DNA from 2 places in the Micromonospora narathiwatensis genome. Region 1 is predicted to be linked to the other one. Evidence: riboswitches for the same ligand, from Rfam matches in the RefSeq annotation. Region 1 holds a riboswitch; the other holds the start of a gene.
The links. A riboswitch is a leader RNA that binds a small molecule or an ion and turns the genes downstream of it on or off. The one in region 1 is predicted to bind thiamine pyrophosphate.
Positions count from the first base shown of each region.

Region 2: another riboswitch for thiamine pyrophosphate. It lies ahead of GA0070621_RS17185 (ECF transporter S component); the one in region 1 lies ahead of thiE (thiamine phosphate synthase).

Region 1 is NZ_LT594324.1:4,639,954-4,644,354, forward strand. It holds gene GA0070621_RS20065 (thiazole synthase) at 1-338, opposite strand, end outside; gene thiS (sulfur carrier protein ThiS) at 335-535, opposite strand; gene thiO (glycine oxidase ThiO) at 526-1,620, opposite strand; gene thiE (thiamine phosphate synthase) at 1,614-2,240, opposite strand; TPP riboswitch at 2,235-2,343, opposite strand; gene GA0070621_RS20085 (aldo/keto reductase) at 2,518-3,462, opposite strand; gene GA0070621_RS20090 (ATP-binding cassette domain-containing protein) at 3,530-4,401, opposite strand, start outside.
Region 2 is NZ_LT594324.1:4,021,920-4,026,320, reverse strand. It holds gene GA0070621_RS17190 (ABC transporter ATP-binding protein) at 1-1,198, opposite strand, end outside; gene GA0070621_RS17185 (ECF transporter S component) at 1,233-1,817, opposite strand; TPP riboswitch at 1,890-1,996, opposite strand; gene GA0070621_RS17180 (alpha/beta fold hydrolase) at 2,087-2,911, shown strand; gene GA0070621_RS17175 (aminoglycoside N(3)-acetyltransferase) at 2,908-3,720, shown strand; gene GA0070621_RS17170 (sugar isomerase domain-containing protein) at 3,717-4,401, shown strand, end outside.

The DNA of each region.
Region 1 (4,401 bases):
TCGGGCAGCAGGGTGCGCTCGTCGCCGATCACCTCCAGCTTCACCCAGTCGGTGTCGAACGCCTCCCGGGCCAGGCGGGCCACCTTCACCGCCTCGGACGCGGTGTGGCAGCCGGCCGTGTTCGGCAGCACCCGTACGCCGCACCGGTCGAGCAGGTCGAGCAGGCCGCCGGCGGTCCCCGGCGCGGTGTCCACCCGGCGCAGCGCGAGCGTGACCAGCTCGGTGCCGGAGGCGCGGATCGCCTGCTCCAGCACGCGCAGGTTGGCGGCGCCGCCGGTGCCGAGGATGAGCCGGGAGCCGAACGTGGTCCCGCCGATCTCGAACGCCACGCCGCTCACCCGCCCTGCGCGGCGGTGAGCACCTCGACCCGGTCGCCGTCGCGCAGCGTGGTCGCCGCCCAGCCACCGCGCGGCACGACCTCGCCGTTGACCGCGACCGCGAGACCGCGCCGCTGGTCGGTGACCTGCCGGACCACGTCGGCCACGGTCGCTCCGCCGGGCACGGTCCGCCCGGCACCGTTGACGATCAGTTCCATCCGCGCTCCTTCTCGGGTACGAACCGGTCCGGGCCGAACGGGGCCAGCAGCGGGTCCGGCTCACCGGTGACGATCAGTTCGGTGACCAGGTCGGCGGTGACCGGGGTGAGCACGATGCCGTGCCGGTGGTGGCCGGTGGCGGCGAGCACGCCCGGCCGGCCGGGCAGCGGCCCGATGATCGGCGCGTTGTCCGGCGTACCGGGGCGCAGCCCGGCGGACGCCTCCACCAGGTCGTACTCGGCCAACTCGGGGACCAGTTCGACGGCGGCGCGCAGCAGCCGGAGCACCGCGCCGGCGGTCACCTCGGTGTCGCCGCGTTCCTCGACGGTCGCCCCGACCACCACCTCGCCGCCGTCCCGGGGCACCAGGTAGACCGACTCGCCGTCGGCGTACCCCCGGATCACGTGCCGGAAGCCCGGCGCGCCGCGACCGGGCGCGCGGAGCCGGAGCACCTGCCCCTTCACCGGCCGGACCGGCAGCCCGGTGAGCGCCGCCGCACCACAGCCGGCGGCGACCACGGTGACCCGGGCGAACACGTCGGAGAGTCGGGCGACCGGGGCGGGGCGCAACGCCGCGCCGGCCCGCTCGGCCGCCGCCCGCAGCGCGGGCAGCAGCCGGCGCGGGTCGACCTGGTGGTCGCCGGGGGCGAGCGCGCCGCCGCGCACCCGGGGGGTCAGCGCCGGCTCGCGGTCCCGCAGCTCCGAGGGGCGCAGCGGCGTGATCGGCAGCCCCAACCCCTGCTGGTACGCCCAGAGCCGGCGCGCCTCGGCCAGGTCGTCGGCGGTCAGCCCGACGACCAGCGTGCCGTCGGTGCGGTACCCGATGTCGGTGCCGGCGGCCCCGGCCAGCTCGGCCGCGAAGGCCGGCCAGCGGGCGGCGGACTCAACGAGCAGCGCGGTCAACTCGTGCTCCCCGAAGTACGCCTCGGCCACCGGCGCCAGCATCCCGGCCGCCACGTGGGCCGCCCCGGAACCCGGTGCCGGATCGTGGACGACCACCCGCAGCCCACGCCGCGCGCACCGCCACGCGATCGCCAACCCGACCGGTCCCGCCCCCACGATGGCGACGTCCGGCCGGGTCAGCACGCCAGTGCCCCGAGCAGTTCCGCGGTGGCCCGGGCCGGGTCGACGGCCTGGGAGAGCGCGCCGACCACCGCCGCCCCGTACGCCCCGGCGGCCCGCAGCGCCGGCACGCGCGCGGCGGTCACCCCGCCGATCGCGATCACCGGTACGTCCACCGCCTCGGCGACGGCGCGTACCCCGGGCGGGCCGATCGGGTCGGGCAGTCCGGCCTTGGTGGCGGTGGCGTGGCAGGGGCCCACGCCCAGGTAGCTGGCCCCGGCGGCGACCGCCTCGGCGGCGCCTCGCGGCTCCCGCGCGGTCACACCGAGCACGGCGGCGGTGCCGAGCACGTGACGGGCGGCCGCCACGGGCAGGTCGTCCGCGCCGACGTGGCCGCCGGCCGCGTCCACCGCGAGCGCCACGTGCAGCCGGTCGTTGACCAGGCAGGCAGCCCCGTACGGCCGACACAGCGCGACCACCCGGCGGGCCAGCTCGTACGCCTCACGGTCGGTGGCGTCGTCCGCCACCCGGACCTGTACGACCAGTTCGGCGCGGGCGACCGGCAGGGCGGCGCGCAGCACGGCGAGCGGGTCGCATCCCGGCCGGGTGTCGGTGATCAGATGCAGTCGTCCCAGGGACGGCACGGCAACGCTCCTCCCTGCGCCGGCATTACCCGGATCAGGTTCGACGGTCGGGGGCTGCAGCCCCCCTCTCAGCCCGGTGCACCGGGCTCCCGTGGGTCACTTGCGGCCCACCGTACGACGTGCGTCGTGGATCCGCCAAGAGAGGGTGGCGTTTCTCCCTTCCACCGTCGGGCGTGGAGGATGCGGACAGCGGGTGATCGCCCGGTGTGGTGCGACGCTGTCGTTCACGCTGCCCCGGCACCGTCACGCGGTGCCGGGGCAGCGGTGCCGGGTGTGGTCAGAGGAGGGCGTCGAGGGCGTCGAGGTCCTCGTCAGTGGGCTGCCAGGTGCCCGCCTCGGCGTTGGCGCGTACCTGCTCGGGTGTGGTCGCGCCCGCGATCACCGAGGTCACCGCCGGCCGGGCGGCGAGCCCGCCGAAGGCCACCTGGAGCATCGATACTCCACGCTCGGCCGCGTACCTCTCGATCGCCTCGATGGTGTCCCAGTCGGCGGCGGCGAGCCGCTCGGCGTACCGGCCGCCGCCGGAGAGCCGGCTGCCGGCGGGCGGCGCCTCGCCCCGGTGGTACTTGCCGGTGAGCAGGCCGTTGGCCAGCGGGAAGAACGGCAGCATGCCCAGGCCGAACCGCTCGCAGGCGGGGATGACCTCGGCCTCCACGCTCCGCTCCAGCAGGCTGTAGTGGTTCTGCGCGGAGATGAAGCGGGTGCGGCCCTGGGAGGACGCGGTCCAGTCGGCGTCGGCGATCTGCCAGCCGGCGAAGTTCGAGTTGCCGAGGTAGCGGACCTTGCCGGCGCGGACCAGGTCGTCCAAGGCAGCGAGTGTTTCGTCGATCGGGGTGCCCGGGTCGGGCTCGTGCATCTGGTACAGGTCGATGTGGTCGGTGTCGAGCCGGCGCAGGGACGCCTCGACCGCCCGGGCGATGTACCGGCGGGCCCCCCGGGCCCCGTGGTCCGGTCCGTTCAGGCCGTGCATGTCCATGCCGAACTTGGTGGCGATCACCACGTCGTCCCGGCGGCCCTTGAGCGCCTGCCCGAGCAGTTCCTCGGAGCCGCCCTGCGGTTCACCGTAGATGTCGGCGGTGTCGAAGAAGTTGATCCCGGCGTCGAGCGCGGCGTCGACCACCGCCCGGGTGCCGTCGAGGTCGAGCTTGCGGCCGAAGTTGTTGCAGCCGATGCCGACCACGGACACCACGAGCCCGGAGTCGCCCAGCCGGCGGTATGTCATCTCACTCACGAGATCACCCTATGCCGGCCGGACACCGCCGATCCCTGGGACCGAACAGCCGAGCGGGTCAGGCCACGTCCCAGACCGGCTCGGGGGGCTCGACCACCTCGCCGTCACCCCGGAACAGCACAAACCGGTCGAAGGAGCGGGTGAACCAGCGGTCATGGGTGACCGCGATCACCGTGCCCTCGAACGCGGCCAGCCCCGCTTCGAGCGCCTCGGCCGAGGCCAGGTCGAGGTTGTCGGTGGGCTCGTCGAGCAGCAGCAGGGTCGCGCCGGAAAGCTCCAGCAGCAGCACCAGGAAGCGGGCCTGCTGCCCGCCGGAGAGGGTGCCGAAGCGCTGGTCGCCCTGCCCGGCCAGCTCGTACCGGGACAGCGCCGCCATGGCCGCGTGGCGGTCCATCCCGGCCCGGTGCTCGTCGCCCCGCCACAGGATGTCGACAAGCGTCTTCGCCATCAGCTCCGGCCGGTCGTGGGTCTGTGAGAAGTGGCCGGGCCGGACCCGGGCGCCGAGGCGTACCACCCCGTCGTGCGCGACGGGCGCGAGCGCCGCCGCACCGTCGACCGGGGTGTTGGCCGGGTCCGGGTCGGTGCCCCCGCGGGCCAGCAGGCGCAGGAAGTGCGACTTGCCGGTCCCGTTCGCGCCCAGCACGGCGACCCGGTCGCCGTACCAGATCTCCAGGTCGAAGGGATAGGTCAGGCCGTCGAGCTCGAGCTGCTCGGCGATCACCGCTCGCTTGCCGGTCCGCCCGCCGGTCAGCCGCATCCGGATGTCCTGGTCCTTCGGGGGTACGGGCGGCGGCCCGGCCTCCTCGAACTTGCGCAACCGGGTCTGCGCCGACTGGTAACGCGAGGCCATGTCGGAGTTGTACGCGGCCTTCTGCTTGTACATAAGCATCAGCTCGCGCAGCTTCTGGTGCTCCTCGTCCCAGCGCTTGC
Region 2 (4,401 bases), 620 kb from region 1:
CCCCACCGGAGAGGGTGTACGGGTTCGCCCCGGCCAGCCGGGCCAGCCGGAGCCGTTCCAGCAGCCCGTCCACGGTGGACCGGACCGCCGCCTCGGGCTGGCCGGTCCGGCGCGGGCCCAGCGCCAGCTCGTCGAAGACGGTGTTGGTGACGAACTGGTGCTCGGGATCCTGGAAGACCGAGCCGATCCGCCGGGCGAGGGCCGGCGCCCGCCAGCGGTGCGGGGGAGTGCCGGCGTCCGGGCCGGCCAGGTCGGCGCCGGCGGTGACCGTACCGGTGCCGGGGCGGAGCAGGCCGCCGAGGAGCAGGGCGAGGGTGGACTTGCCGGCGCCGTTCGGGCCGAGCACGGCGAGCGCCTCGCCGGCGCGTACCCGAAGGTCGGTGGGGGCCAGCCGGGGCGGCAGGCCGAGCCGGCCGGCGGTGATCAGCGGCTCGCCGGCCGGCGCGGCGGCCCGCCGGGGCGGCACGGCCCGGCCGGGCACCCAGACCCCGGCGTCGGCGAGCGCGTCGCCGTGCGCGGCGAAGACCGCGTCGGGCGGCCCGTCGGCCCGCACCCCGCCGCCGGCTTCGAGGACGACCACCCGGTCGACCAGCGGCAGCGCCTCGGCGACCCGGTGCTCGACCAGGATCAGCGTGGTGTCGGCGTCGAGGGCGTCCCGGACGGCCTGCCGGATCAGCGTGGCGCCGGCCGGGTCGAGGTTGGCCGTCGGCTCGTCGAGCAGCAGCAGCCCGGGTCGCAGGGCGAGCGCCCCGGCCAGGGCGAGTCGCTGCTGCTCGCCGCCGGACAGCGCCGCGGTGGGCCGGCCCCGGTGGTACGGGAAGCCGACCCGGCGCAGCGCCTCGTCGACCCGGGGCCAGATCTCCGCACCGGGTACGCCCCGGTTCTCCAGCCCGAACGCGACGTCGTCGCCGCAGCGGGCCATCACCAGTTGGGTCTCCGGGTCCTGGAAGACGACACCGACCCGTTCCCGGGCCTTGCGCGGGTCGAGCCCGTCGATCTCGATGGTGCCCTCCTGGGTGCCGGAGTCCTCGGGCAGCAGCCCGGCGAGCGCCGCGAGCAGGGTGCTCTTCCCGGCCCCGGACGGCCCGAGCAGCAGCACCCGTTCCCCGGCCTCGATGCGCAGGTCCACCCCCCGCACCGCCCAGCCCTTCCGGCCGGCGTGCCGCCACCCGAACCCCCGCAACTCCACCGCGCTCATCTCCGCACCCCCTTCCCGATCCGGCAGGTGACTTTCAGACGGCGGCGCGTTCCCGGCCGGCGGGGAAACGGTCGAGGACGCCGGTGTCGGCCAGGGCGCGGGTGAGGTAGAAGGCGCCGGCGCCGGCGATCACGGTGGCGCTCACGATGGTCAGCAGCGCGTACGGGATGCGGTAGCTGACCAGGTCGGTGGCCTTGTTCCAGTAGACGAAGTCGAAGACCGCCGCGGTCAGGCCGGTGAGCGCGCCGGCCAGCAGGGCGCTCGGCAGCCGGTACGAGCGGTAGCGGAACGCGGCGAAGGCCAGCTCGGCGCCGATGCCCTGGGTCAGGCCCTGCACGATCGCGATGCCGCCCCACTGGCTGCCCAGCAGCGCGGAGACGATCGAGGCGACCAGCTCGCAGAACAGCGAGGCGCCGGGCTTGCGGATCACCAGTCCGCCGAGGACCGCCGGCACCAGCCATACGCCGTAGATGAGGGTCTGCGCCGGCGGGAAGAAGGCGAAAGCGGCGTCCGTGGCGCTCCAGACCAGGTTCCAGGCCCAGAAGATGACGCCGAAGGCGACGGCGATCACCGAGGCGACGACGATGTCGATGGTGCGCCAGCGGTTGCTGTTTTCCATGGTTGCTCCCAGTCCATGACAAGAACCAGGAGAAGACGCACGCCGCGCCCGGTGTCACCGGACGGCGGCGCGGCTGGAGGTCGACCGAACTCCCTGCGCTGGCATTACCCAGATCAGGTTCGAGGGTCTGCGGGCACCGGCCCGCACTCTCAGCGCTGTGCGCTCCCCTGTCGGATGTGAAGTTGTCTCGTTCAGACGCTAGCACCGCCCCTGGCCACCGGCCCAGCAGGGCGTCGGGGGATCGACGTGGGTGGGTAGGCTGCCGAATCATGCGGGTCGACGCGCGAGGTCTGACGTTCGAGGTACGCACGGGCGGTCCGGAGGACGGCGTACCCGTCCTGCTGCTGCACGGCTTCCCGCAGCACGGCGGCGAGTGGGACGGGGTGGTGCCCGCGCTGCACGCCGCCGGGCTGCGCACGTACGCGCCCGACCAGCGCGGCTACTCGCCGGGCGCGCGGCCGGCGGCGGTCGAGGCGTACCGGATTCCGGAGCTGGTGGCCGACGCGGCCGGCGTGCTCGACGCGCTCGGGGTGACGTCCGCGCACGTGGTGGGGCACGACTGGGGCGCGGCGGTGGCGTGGGCCCTGGCGGCGGCACACCCGGAGCGGGTCCGTTCCCTGACCGCGGTGTCGGTGCCGCACCCGGCGGCGATGGCCCACGCGCTCGCCACCGACCGGCGGCAGAAGGCCCGGTCCGCCTACATGGCGCTGTTCCGCAAGCCGGGCACGGCCGAGCGGGTGCTGCTCGCGATGCGTGCCGCCGCGCTGCGCCGGATGCTCGGCGGGGTGGGCGACGCCGCCCGGGTGACCCGCTACGCCGAACCGATGCGCGTGCCGGGCGCGCTGACCGCCGCCCTCAACTGGTACCGGGCCATGTCGGGGGCCGACATGCGGGCCGTCGGGCCGGTGGGTGTGCCGACCACGTTCGTGTGGAGCGACGGGGACGTCGCGATCGGCCGGGCCGCCGCTGAGGCGTGCGCGGCGCACGTCACCGGCGACTACCGCTTCGTCGAACTGGCCGGTGTCACCCACTGGATTCCCGACGAGGCGCCCGCCCCGCTCGCCGAGGCGATCCTCGCCCGGGTCGGCCCATGATCGCCGCCGCCGCGCCGGCCCGGCCGCACACCCGCGCGTCGCTCGCCGCCCAGCTCCACGCCCTCGGCGTACGCCCCGGCGGGATCGTGCTGGTGCACGCGGGCCTGCGCGGGCTGGGTCTCCTCTGTGGTGGCCCGGAGGCGGTGCTGCTCGCCCTGCGCGACGTACTCGGGCCGGACGGCACGGTGGTGGTGCCCACCCACACCCCGGAGAACAGCGACCCGGCGGGCTGGACCAACCCGCCGGTGCCGGCGGACTGGTGGCCGGTGATCCGGGCCGGGCTGCCCGGCTTCGACCCGGCGGTCACGCCGAGCCGGTTCATGGGCGCCCTGGCCGAACTGGTCCGCACCTGGCCGGGCGCGCGGCGCAGCGACCACCCGCACGTCTCGTTCGCCGCGCTCGGGCCGGCCGCCGACCGGATCGTCGCCGGCCACGCGCTGGCCGACATGCTCGGCGAGAGTTCCCCGCTGGCCCGGCTGTACGAACTGGACGCCGACGTGCTGCTGCTCGGCGTCGACCACGGCCGCAACACCTCGCTGCACCTGGCCGAGTACCGCCGGCCCGCGCCGCCCCGGCAGCGCTGCGGCGCGGCCGTCCTGACGCCCGACGGCGGGCGGGAGTGGGTGTGGTGGGATGACGTGCACCTGGACGACGACGGCTTCGCGCGGCTCGGCGCCGAGCTGGAGGCCACCGGGGCGGTCCGGCTCGGGCCGGTCGGCGCCGGGACGGGCCGGTTGATGCGACAGCGGGCGGCGGTCGACTTCGCGGTGGACTGGCTGGCCCGCGACCGACGGACGGAGGAATCATGAGCGCCGAGGCGTACCTGGCGGTGGTGACCGAGACGATCGGCCGGGTGGCAGCCGGCCAGCGGGAAGGGGTCGGCCGGGCGGCCGACCTGATCGCCGAGTCGCTGCGCGCCGACGGGGTGGTGCACGCGTTCGGCACCGGCCACTCGGAGGCCCTGGCGATGGAGATCGCCGGCCGGGCCGGCGGGCTGGTGCCCACCAACCGGATCGCGCTGCGTGACCTGGTGCTCTACGGCGGCGAGCCGGCCGATGTGCTCGGCCCGAAGCTGGAACGCGAGCCGGCCGTGGCGCACCGCCTCTACGAGCTGGCCCCGATCCACCCGCGGGACGTCTTCGTGCTCGCCTCCAACTCCGGTGTGAACGGGGCGATGGTGGAGTTCGCGTCGATCGTCAAGGACCGCGGGCACGCCTTGATCGCGATCACCTCGGCGGCTCACTCGGCCCGGATGACCTCGCGTCACCCGTCCGGGCGCAAGCTGGCCGACTTCGCCGACGTGGTGCTCGACAACGGCGCCCCGTACGGCGACGCCACCCTGCCGCTGCCCGGTGGCGGCGCGGTCGGCGCGGTCTCCTCGATCACGGCGGCGCTGCTGGCCCAGCAGATCGTGGCGGAGGTGGTGGCCCGGCTGCTGGCGGCGGGGGAGCGGCCCCCGGTCTACCTGTCGGCGAACATCACCGGCGGCG